DNA from 2 places in the Arthrobacter sp. PvP103 genome. Region 1 is predicted to be linked to the other one. Evidence: riboswitches for the same ligand, from Rfam matches in the RefSeq annotation. Region 1 holds a riboswitch; the other holds the start of a gene.

Region 1 (4,872 bases):
CTTCCCCAGCTCACCCACCCGGACGGCTCCCCCATCCGTGCCCTGGTGGTGGACGACGAACCCAGCCTCTCCGAGCTCATGAGCATGGGCCTGCGGATGGCAGGCTGGTCCGTTGCCGTCGCCGGAGACGGCCCGGATGCTGTAAAACTCGCCAAGGAATTCCGCCCGGACGTGCTGGTGCTGGATGTGATGCTCCCCGGGTTCGACGGCGTCGAGCTGCTCACCAGGATCCGCGCCTTCGCGCCGGAGGTGCCCGCGCTCTTCCTGACGGCGAAGGACGCCGTCCAGGACCGCATCCTTGGCCTGGCGGCCGGCGGGGACGACTACGTCACCAAGCCCTTCAGCATGGAAGAGGTGCTCCTGCGCCTGCACCGGCTGGTCCAGCGTTCCGGAGTCGCCGCCATGGACACCGCCGAACTCGTGGTGGGCGACCTCGTCCTCAACATTGACACGCGCGAAGTGACCCGGGCCGGGGAGGAACTGCAGCTGACCGCCACCCAGTTCGAACTCCTCCGCTACCTCATGGAGAACCCCAGGCGGGTGGTCAGCAAGGCACAGATCCTGGACCGCGTATGGGACTACGACTTCGGTGGCCAGGCCAACATCGTGGAGCTCTACATTTCCTACCTGCGAAAAAAGGTGGATGCCGTCCACCCGCCCATGATCCACACCGTCCGCGGCGCGGGATACGTCATCAAACCGGCGGATTGAGCGGTGCCCACACTCTCCGGCGTAACCCGCAAAGACCGCCGCCGCTGGCTTGATCCGTCGACCTGGCACCTGCGCACCCGGCTGGTACTGGTGGCCATGGCACTCCTTGTGGCCATCTGCGGCGCGATCGGCCTGTTCAGCTATGCCTCCATGGATTCCTTCCTGACCAGGCAGCTCGATGAACGGCTGGGGCAGGCCTCACGGCTGTCGAACGAGGCAGGACGGCCACGGCCCAGCAACCCGTCCGGCAGGCAGGACGGGTTCGAAGGCCCGGGCCAGGGCGTCGGAACGCTCATCGCGCGCATAGATAACGGGAATGTCAGCAGCGCCGGGTTCCTCGCCAAAGACGCCACCGTGGCGTCCCTCTCCCCCGAGGATAACCAGATTCTTTTGGCACTCCAGCCCGACGGAACGCCCGTCGATCGGGCACTGTCCACCGGCTCCTACCGTCTGGTGGCAGTCCAGGCGCCATACGGGGACGTGATTGTCACCGGACTCCCCCTGAACGAAAAACAGAACACGCTCAACTCTTTGGTATGGACGATGGTGATCGTGTCGATGGGCGGCCTGATCCTGATCGGCCTTGCCGGAACGGTGCTGATCCGTCGCACCATGAAACCCCTCGAGCAACTGTCCGAAGTCGCCACGCAGGTTTCGAAACTGCCGCTCGACGCCGGCGAGGTGGCCCTCGCAGTCCGCGTGCCGCCGTCGAACGCGCACCCCGGAACCGAAGTGGGCAGTGTGGGGCATGCCCTCAACCTCATGCTGGATAACGTCTCCAAAGCGCTGGAAGCCCGCCAGCAGAGCGAAACCAGGGTGCGCCAGTTCGTGGCCGACGCATCGCACGAGCTGCGCACGCCGCTCACCGCCATTCGCGGCTACACGGAACTCATGCGCATGACCGAGGACTTCACCCCGGACGGCCAGAAGTCGCTGGCCAGGGTGCAGAGCCAGTCTGAACGGATGACCACCCTGGTGGAGGACCTCCTGCTGTTGGCCCGGTTGGACGAAGGCCAGCCGCTAAAGATCAGCGATGTGGACCTGACGCAGCTTGCGGTGGAAACCGTCAGCGACGAGAAGGTCATGGCACCGGACCGCATCTGGCAGCTGGAGCTTCCGGAAGAGCCCGTGGTGGTCCGCGGGGATGCCAGGCAGCTGCACCAGGTGATCGCCAACCTGCTCTCCAATGCCCGCAAGCACACGGAACCGGGCACTACCGTGGTCACTGGAGTGATGCGGTCAGCCGACGGCAGCGCCGTGGTGACCGTAACGGACAACGGTGCCGGGATCCCGCCGGAGTTTGTGGACCGGGTTTTCGCCCGCTTTGCCCGGGCGGATGCGGCGCGAACCAGTCCGGGAGGTTCTGCTTCTGGTTCCGGCGGCACGCGCGCTGCGGCTGCCGAGGGCACGAGTGGCCTGGGCCTGTCGATCGTGCAGTCGATCGTGGAGGCGCACGGCGGAACCGTGGAGGTCAATTCACGCCCGGGACGCACCGAGTTTGCCCTGCGGCTCCCGGGGGAATTACCGGAAGCCTAGCGGCACCGCAAACCCGCTTCCGGCTTCGGCGAACGCGCAAGCCAACGCGCCGCCGTCGTGACCCTCGTTACCGAAATGTGACTTAAGCGCCGGACTCCTGTACGGTTTTTAGAGTGCGGCCACCGTTCCGGCCGCATATCCGGATGGACGCCAAACTCTGCCGCTACCCGGATTTCCTCATGATCAGGCAGAGGCGGGGGACCCAGGTCTCCGGGCATTCTGCATAGCCGCCCTTGGGGTGAAGCCGACACGTGAAGTTCCGTGCGGCCGGATGACCTCATCCGAACCCGACAGCTAACTCCGCCGGCATCGAGAGGCAACCATGACTAAATCCACGCCAGAAGTACGTCCTGAGCCCGCTTCCCGCAAGTCCGCAGCGCCTGCGCAACGCTCACGCCACCGCGCCGAACCAGCCGCCAAGGTGTCCCCGCTGTCCCGGTTCGCTGCCAGCCTGCAGGGCTCCGGCCGCCGGGCCGCAGTAGTAACCACCGCTTGCGCCGTGCTGATTGGTGTCGGCGCCGCCGGCCAGGCTTCCGAACCCGTCGGCCCTGCAACATCGGCAACGGGCGCAGGGAGCGCCGCAACTACTGCCGACGCCGAATCGAAGCTCGCGTTCGAAAAAATCCTCGTTTCCGCCATGCCCGCGCCGTCCTCCGTCAGCGTGAACGCGCAGTCGTCCGGTGAGAAGCCGTCGGAGGAGACGGCACCGGAAGCGCCTGCAGCCGCCCCCGCTCCTGCACCTGCCGCGGCTCCCCAACCGGCTCCTGCCCCGGCGCCGCCCGTAGCCGTGGACGATCCCGCAGCTGCCCAGGCGTATGCAGCCTCCCAGCTTGGAACGTACGGCTGGGCGGCTGACCAGATGCAGTGCCTCACCACGCTGTGGACCAAGGAATCGGATTGGAAGACCACTGCCACGAACGCCAGCAGCGGCGCGTACGGCATTGTCCAGTCGCTGCCGGCCGAAAAGATGGCCAGCGCCGGGTCCGACTACCTGACCAACTTCCGCACCCAGATCAACTGGGGCTTGAACTACGTGAAGGAACGGTACGGCTCCCCCTGCGGCGCCCTGGACTTCCACTACGCCAACAACTGGTACTAGACCGGCACCTGTAGCCACCTTGGTTCGCAACGCCGGAGGCCCCGAATCCATGCTTGGATTCGGGGCCTCCGGCCGTCTTGGCGTTCTTGCTTCCTCCTGGACCCCCGGGGACCTTCGCGCCCCGTTTCGGGTCCACAAGGTTTTCACAAGGTCGACGAGTGACTGTTGGTCGCCGCCGCTTTCAATTGTCTTCCCAGCGGCTGCCGGCCCCAGCGCCGTCATCAAGATGCAGGGAGCACAAGAATGAAAAAATGGTTAGTTCCGACGGCCGTTCTGGCCTCAATCTTCGCGGCCGCCGCTCCGGCCGCCGCCGCCCCTTCGGGCCCGCCGCAGCCACCGCTTCAGACCAATTACGTCTTCCACTGCGGCCAAGCCGCCGGTGGCTTCGACATCGAGGCCACCGTAACTGGCCGCGTAAAGGACATCGTCATCCCGGGTGACAGAGTCATTTCAATAGCCCCGAACCTCAACGTGACCCTAACTGCAAACGGTAAGACCGTAAGTTACGTCATCACGGGCGCCTCACACATCCAATTTGTGCCAAATGCCGAAGATCCCACCAGCGTCGAATTCAAGTCGACCGGCAGGAACCTCCTTTCATTCGCCGATACTGACAAGACCGGACCTGACGTTTCCGGCGTCGTCCTCGTATCGGGCAACTTCAACTTCGCCGTTGCCGGGGACTTCCAGACGGAACTCCGGAGATACTCTGGACCGGGCAGGGTCATAGACGTCTGCGAAGTACTCGCGCCATAACGCACCCAACCGCGGCGGCGGTGCTCCCACCAAAGACGGCGGGCGCACTGTCGCCGGTTCCCTTGCCCTTATCCGCACCCGGCAAGGCCCACAGCAGCTGCACAGCTTCGGCCTAAATTCTTCATATGCGGCGGCGCCATAGTTGAACCATGACGCTCACAGACCTGGCCACGGGAACCCCGCTGCACCCGCAACCGCAGGCCGCCGTCGACCCCAGGCCGGGTCCTCCCGATCCGACGTTCCTCCGGCCGGGTCACGTCCGCCGGGCCCCCATAGATACGCGGATGACGGGCGTGACAGGAACCGCTGCGCCCGTCCTGGATGTAGTCATCCCGGTCTACAACGAGGAACAGGGCCTGGAGCAGTCCCTTCGCCAACTCCACTGGTATCTGGCCGGCACGTTTCCCTACCCGTTCCGGATTACGGTGGCGGATAATTCCAGCACCGACGGCACGCTCAAGGCCGCCGAGCGAGTGGCCCGGGAACTACGCGAGGTCACGGTGGTCCGGCTAACCTCCAAAGGACGCGGCAACGCGCTCCGCACCGTGTGGCTGGCCTCGCCGTCCCCCGTCCTGGCCTACATGGACGTGAGTCTTTCCACCGACCTCGCTGCGCTCGCTCCCCTGGTCGCCCCGCTTCTTTCCGGACACTCGGACCTGGCGATCGGGTCGCGGCTGGCACGATCTTCTTGTGTTGTCCGCGGACCGTGGCGGGGGTTCATCTCCCGCGGCTACAACTTTCTGCTGCATACGCTGATGGGTGCGCGTTTC
Region 2 (4,872 bases), 150 kb from region 1:
GGAGCGGACCGCGCGCCCGTTCCAGTGCCGCCAGACCCGCAGCAATAGCCGCGGCAGGTCCCGTAAAGGCAGGCTCCTCGCGGCAGGTAAGGACACCGGCAGGCAGTTCGCCGGGATCCGGGCCCACCACCACGGCGGCGCCAGCTCCGGCAGCCGCCGAAAGCGACCGCGACAGGAGGGTGGCGCCGTCGTACATCAGCTGGGACTTGGGCACGCCACCCAGCCGCGATGACCGGCCGCCCGCCAGGATTAAGGCATCAAACTCCACAAGGCAAGCCTAGCCATTGAGGCGGGTCTGCGCAGGGGTGACGCCTCAGGCGGCGGATTCTGGCAGAAGGAAAGGGTCCCAAGCGGGGGTGGGCTTTTCCAGCTCCTTGATCTGCCAGATGGTGCCGTGCGGAGGCGCGGGCACGAACCTGAGCTTCCAGCCCATCTCGGCCGGCGTGTGGTCGCCCTTCACGTTATTGCACCGAAGGCAGGCGGCCACAAGATTTTCCCAGGAGTCCGCACCGCCCCTCGATTTCGGGTGGACGTGGTCAATGGTGTGTGCTGCCTTACCGCAGTAGGCGCAGCGGTGGGCGTCACGGCGCAGGACGCCCCGGCGGCTCACCGCGGTGGTTGTGTTGTACCGCGGCCGGATGTAACGGTTCAGGAGAATCACGGACGGGCGGCCCAGAATCTCCTGCGGCCCGACGACAGGATCGTCGCCCTCGGCCACTACGCTAGCTTTTCCGGTCAGCACAAGAACCAGCGCCCGGCGGAAGGTTACAACCGCCAGCGGTTCATATCCAGCATTAAGAACGAGAGTGCGCATGCACATACCTCTTCACGGCCGCACCCGTCAGGGGCTCGAGGGCCGGCTGCCCTCTGCTTGTCCGGGCTATGGATCGACAACACAAGAGTAAACACTCAAGTGGCCGATCACCGAATCGGTCCTTTACCATACACCCCGTGTCGGCAAAAATTCACCTGCCGGAAACGCAGAAGAACCCCTGCCCGGAGGCAGGGGTTCTTCCGGCAAGCGTCAGCTGGAGGCTTTAGCCGCCAACGCGGATGAAGACCGGGCCTGAGCCGACGTTGACGCTGAACAGGGAGGTGGTTCCACCGTTCCAGCCACCGTGCACGGCCTGGCCGTTGCCGACGTATACAGCGATGTGGGCCATGCCCATGCCGCCGTTCTCGTAGTATGCGAGGTCGCCCGGCTGTGCCTCGGCTGCACTCACGGTGCGGCCCAGGGAAAGGTAACCGGCCGGCCAGCCGTGGTAGTTGATGCCTACGGCTGCAAGCGCGTTGGTGGCGAGGGCCGTGCAGTCCTGGGCAACACCGAGCTGGGCGTAAGCCGCAGCTGCGATCGAGGCGCCGTTTCCGCTGGCAGCAGCGGGGGCCGCCGGGGCCGCCGGCGCTGCCGGGGCGGATACGGTCTCTGCAACGGCAGCCGGAGCGGCCGCGGGAGCAGCTTCCTGGACCTCAACAACCGGCTTCGGAGCCTCAACGACCGGAGCCGGGGAGGTGGAAACAGCCGGCTTCTCGAAGGAGATGGCGATGCTGGATGCAGCCGAGATGTTGGCCGGAGCGGAAGACTGGACTTCCAGGGTGGAAGCAGAGGTTGCTTCGCGCTGAACATTGGTGTCGGCAGCGTTGGCTGCGATACCGCTCGTCAGGACCAGACCGGAGGCAGCAGCGATAACCGCAGCCTGACGGCCCATGCCACCGGCGTTGTCGCCGACGGCCTTGGCAATGACAGCAAGCGAGTTGGTCTTAGTAACCTCGGCGCGATGCCGTGCGATGGCACGTGTAGTCATTAGTTCTCTCTTTCGTTTTCCTCAGACTGCATGGCAGGCCGCGGTTTTTGGACGCTCCGGCATCTTGGGGGTAAGCCGGAACGGCCCGAACAGGGTTTTTAGCGAAGAACGCGCGCTTCAGCGAAGGGAAGCGCGTGTTTTAGCGAAGCGTGTAGAACGCAGAAGTGCCCGTGGCGGACACAGCGTGCAGGAGAGTGCCCTGCGAGGGGTTGAGCGCGCTGATCATCATGCCGTTGCCGACGTAGATGCCAACGTGGGCGCCGCCGTTTTGCATGACAAGATCGCCCGGCGCCGGTGTGGCGGTAGGCGTCATGGCTGTCCATGCGTTGGTGCGGGGGATGCTGATGCCGGCCTGCGCGTAAACCCACTGGGTGAAGCCTGAGCAGTCCCAACCGCTGGGAGTGGTGCCGCCCCAGACGTACGGGCTGCCGATACCGGTGTAAGCGATAGCAGCGAGGCCCGATGCTGCTGCGGAAGATGCGGCGTCAGCAAGCTTGCTTGCCTTGGCCTCTCCGGCAGCCTCAGTGGAGGTCTCGCTGGCGTCCGTACCGGTGGACTGTGCCCGAACGGTTTCAACCTTGGGCGCTGCCTTCGTGGTCACTGCCGGACGCTCGAAGGAAACAGTCGCTGTCGGTTCTGCAGTTACGGTCAGCTGGGCCGACTGTGAGCCGGACTCCGTCGAAGCGGAAACGCCCAGGTTGGTATCGGCGGCGTTTGCCGGCATCCCAACACTAAGGATCAGTCCGGAAGCAGCTGCAATGACAGCCGCCTGGCGACCTACGGTCCCGGCGTTGGCAGTAACAGCCCTGGACACGGAGTTCAACGGGTTCGTACGAACCGTTTGCGCGCGGTGGCGCGCAGAATTGTGACGTGTAGACACGAAGGTAGCCTCTCCCAATGCCTACGAGGTGAGCTGTCGGATTCGGATGGGAGTCACCCGGCCGCTCGGCTTCCTGGGAAGCGTTGCGACTTAACCCCAAGGTCTTCTTGCGAAGACCAAAATTGGTTCCCCCGCCTCTGCCAGACGATGTAATGCGAACGGACCTTGAGCGGTGGCAGAGTTAGGCAATCCACTCAAGAGCGCCAACTTCGGAAAAGTTGGCGTGCTCTAAACGGTACAGGAATTCCGAACGAATGTCACATTCAGGTCACGGCATGTCACAGGGATGCGAGAGTGACCCATCGTTTGGATCAGAGCCAGCCGAGCGGGTCGACGACTTCGCCGTTGACCATCACTTCGAAATGGAGGTGGCAGCCGGTGGAGGCGCCGGTGGTCCCGCTGAGCGCCACCACATCGCCGCGGTTGACCTTCTGGCCGACCTGGACACTGGACGACGAGAGGTGGTTGTACGTGGTTTCCAGGCCGTTGCCGTGGTCAATCACCACACGGTTTCCACCGCCGTAGGGGTGCCAGCCGGAGAAGGTCACGGTTCCGCTGGCGGCAGCAAAAACGCTCGTGCCGCACTGGGCCGCGTAGTCCTGGCCGCGGTGGAACTCGCCGGCTCCGCCCGTGATCGGGCTGACCCGGAAGCCGAAAGGTGATGCGGTGACCATCTGTTCCAGCGGCGCGCCCAGGCTGCCGGTGGATGCCGCGCGGGTGATGGTTCCGGCTGACTGCGCGCTCAGCAACTGCTTGAGCTTGCCGTCCGGATCCCCCTTGGTGGCTACGGTGGTCCGGTTGAAATCGATCTTGGCGCTGGCGGCCGCGGAGACCTCCGGCTGGGCCGCGACTGATGCGGCGGCGGTATTTGCCGTGTCTGACGTGGCGACCATGGGGCTGGTTGACGGGACGGTCACGGTGAGGACCAGTCCGGTGGCGGCTAGCGCAATGCCTGCCTTCTGACCCACGCCGCTCGCCGAGGCAAAGTCCGTCACCTGGCTGAACAGGCTCCGGCGCCGGCGCGCATCACGGTGTGCGTCGCGCGGCCTGACCGTCATTACGGCTTCGGCCACGGGGTACTCCGAAGCGGGACCGGTCGCCCTGCGGCGGCCCCTGACGGTCTGCGTGGTCAAGAATTATCCTCTCTGGGAAGCCTGCGGAGTTAGCTGTCGGATTCGGGTCAGAGAGATCAAAGACCCGGTCCGCCAATGCAAGGCATCCGACACAGGGGTATCCCAAAGGAATCCTTCGTCGGAGGTGCTTTGCCGCTGACGGACTTCACCCCAAGGCCGTCTTGCAACGGCCGGTTGTGGTTCCCCCGCCTCTGCCAGGAGGTGATTCGTACCGTGATCCGCTGGCAGAGCTCGGCTTCGGATCAGGTAACGCTTTAGTATCGGCGCTAGTCCTCAACTATAGGTGATTAATCAGCGCGGTAATAATTCCGTTATCTGCGTCTCAGTGCGTTGTAGGTGGTCCTACAAGGTGCGCGGTTAGCGGACCGTAACAAATACGTGAGCTGCCACTTCGGGCGGCAGCTCCAGTGCACCTTCGATCTCGGGTACGCGCACCGAGATGTACTCCCCCACGCGCTCCAAGGACAGGGATGCCCCCGGACGGATGCCGCCTTCATCAAGCTGCACCAGCAGCTCCGGCTCAACCTGAATGGGCTCGGCCAGGCGGCTCACGGTAACGCGCGAGTCGACCCCGTATCCGGCCATGGCGTCAAGCAGGTTCACCACGCCGTCGGTAAACGCCGGAGCGGGCTGGCCGCCGAGTGCCGCCAGGCCGGGAATGGGGTTGCCGTATGGGGAAACCGTGGGGTGGTCCAGAAGCTCAAAAATGCGGCGCTCAACCCGCTCGCTCATGACGTGTTCCCAGCGGCACGCTTCGTCATGGACATACGCCCAGTCGAGGCCGATGACGTCGGCGAGGAGCCGCTCCGCAAGGCGGTGCTTGCGCATGACTTCGGTAGCCCGTTTCCGGCCCGTTTCGGTGAGCTCAAGGTGCCGGTCGCCCGAAACAACCACCAGTCCGTCGCGTTCCATCCGGCCAATGGTCTGCGAAACGGTGGGTCCGGAGTGGCGGAGCCGTTCGGCAATCCGCGCACGGAGAGCAACGATGTTCTCTTCCTCAAGCTCCAAGATTGTCCGAAGATACATCTCCGTGGTGTCGATCAGATCCGTCATCCAG

What was found. Region 1 has a riboswitch for cyclic di-AMP ahead of JOE41_RS14420 (hypothetical protein). Riboswitches for the same ligand answer to the same signal wherever they lie in the genome.
Region 2: another riboswitch for cyclic di-AMP. It lies ahead of JOE41_RS15070 (C40 family peptidase); the one in region 1 lies ahead of JOE41_RS14420 (hypothetical protein).

What each region holds. Positions count from the first base shown of each region.
Region 1 covers NZ_JAFIBQ010000001.1:3,105,252-3,110,123, reverse strand. The annotation lists gene JOE41_RS14430 (response regulator transcription factor) at 1-711, shown strand, start outside; gene JOE41_RS14425 (HAMP domain-containing sensor histidine kinase) at 715-2,247, shown strand; cyclic di-AMP (ydaO/yuaA leader) riboswitch at 2,386-2,570, shown strand; gene JOE41_RS14420 (hypothetical protein) at 2,570-3,346, shown strand; gene JOE41_RS14415 (hypothetical protein) at 3,590-4,102, shown strand; gene JOE41_RS14410 (dolichyl-phosphate beta-glucosyltransferase) at 4,252-4,872, shown strand, end outside.
Region 2 covers NZ_JAFIBQ010000001.1:3,256,929-3,261,800, reverse strand. The annotation lists gene JOE41_RS15085 (molybdenum cofactor guanylyltransferase) at 1-268, opposite strand, end outside; gene JOE41_RS15080 (HNH endonuclease) at 314-814, opposite strand; gene JOE41_RS15075 (NlpC/P60 family protein) at 1,038-1,802, opposite strand; gene JOE41_RS15070 (C40 family peptidase) at 1,942-2,526, opposite strand; cyclic di-AMP (ydaO/yuaA leader) riboswitch at 2,687-2,880, opposite strand; gene JOE41_RS15065 (M23 family metallopeptidase) at 2,994-3,815, opposite strand; cyclic di-AMP (ydaO/yuaA leader) riboswitch at 3,819-4,062, opposite strand; gene JOE41_RS15060 (metal-dependent transcriptional regulator) at 4,173-4,868, opposite strand.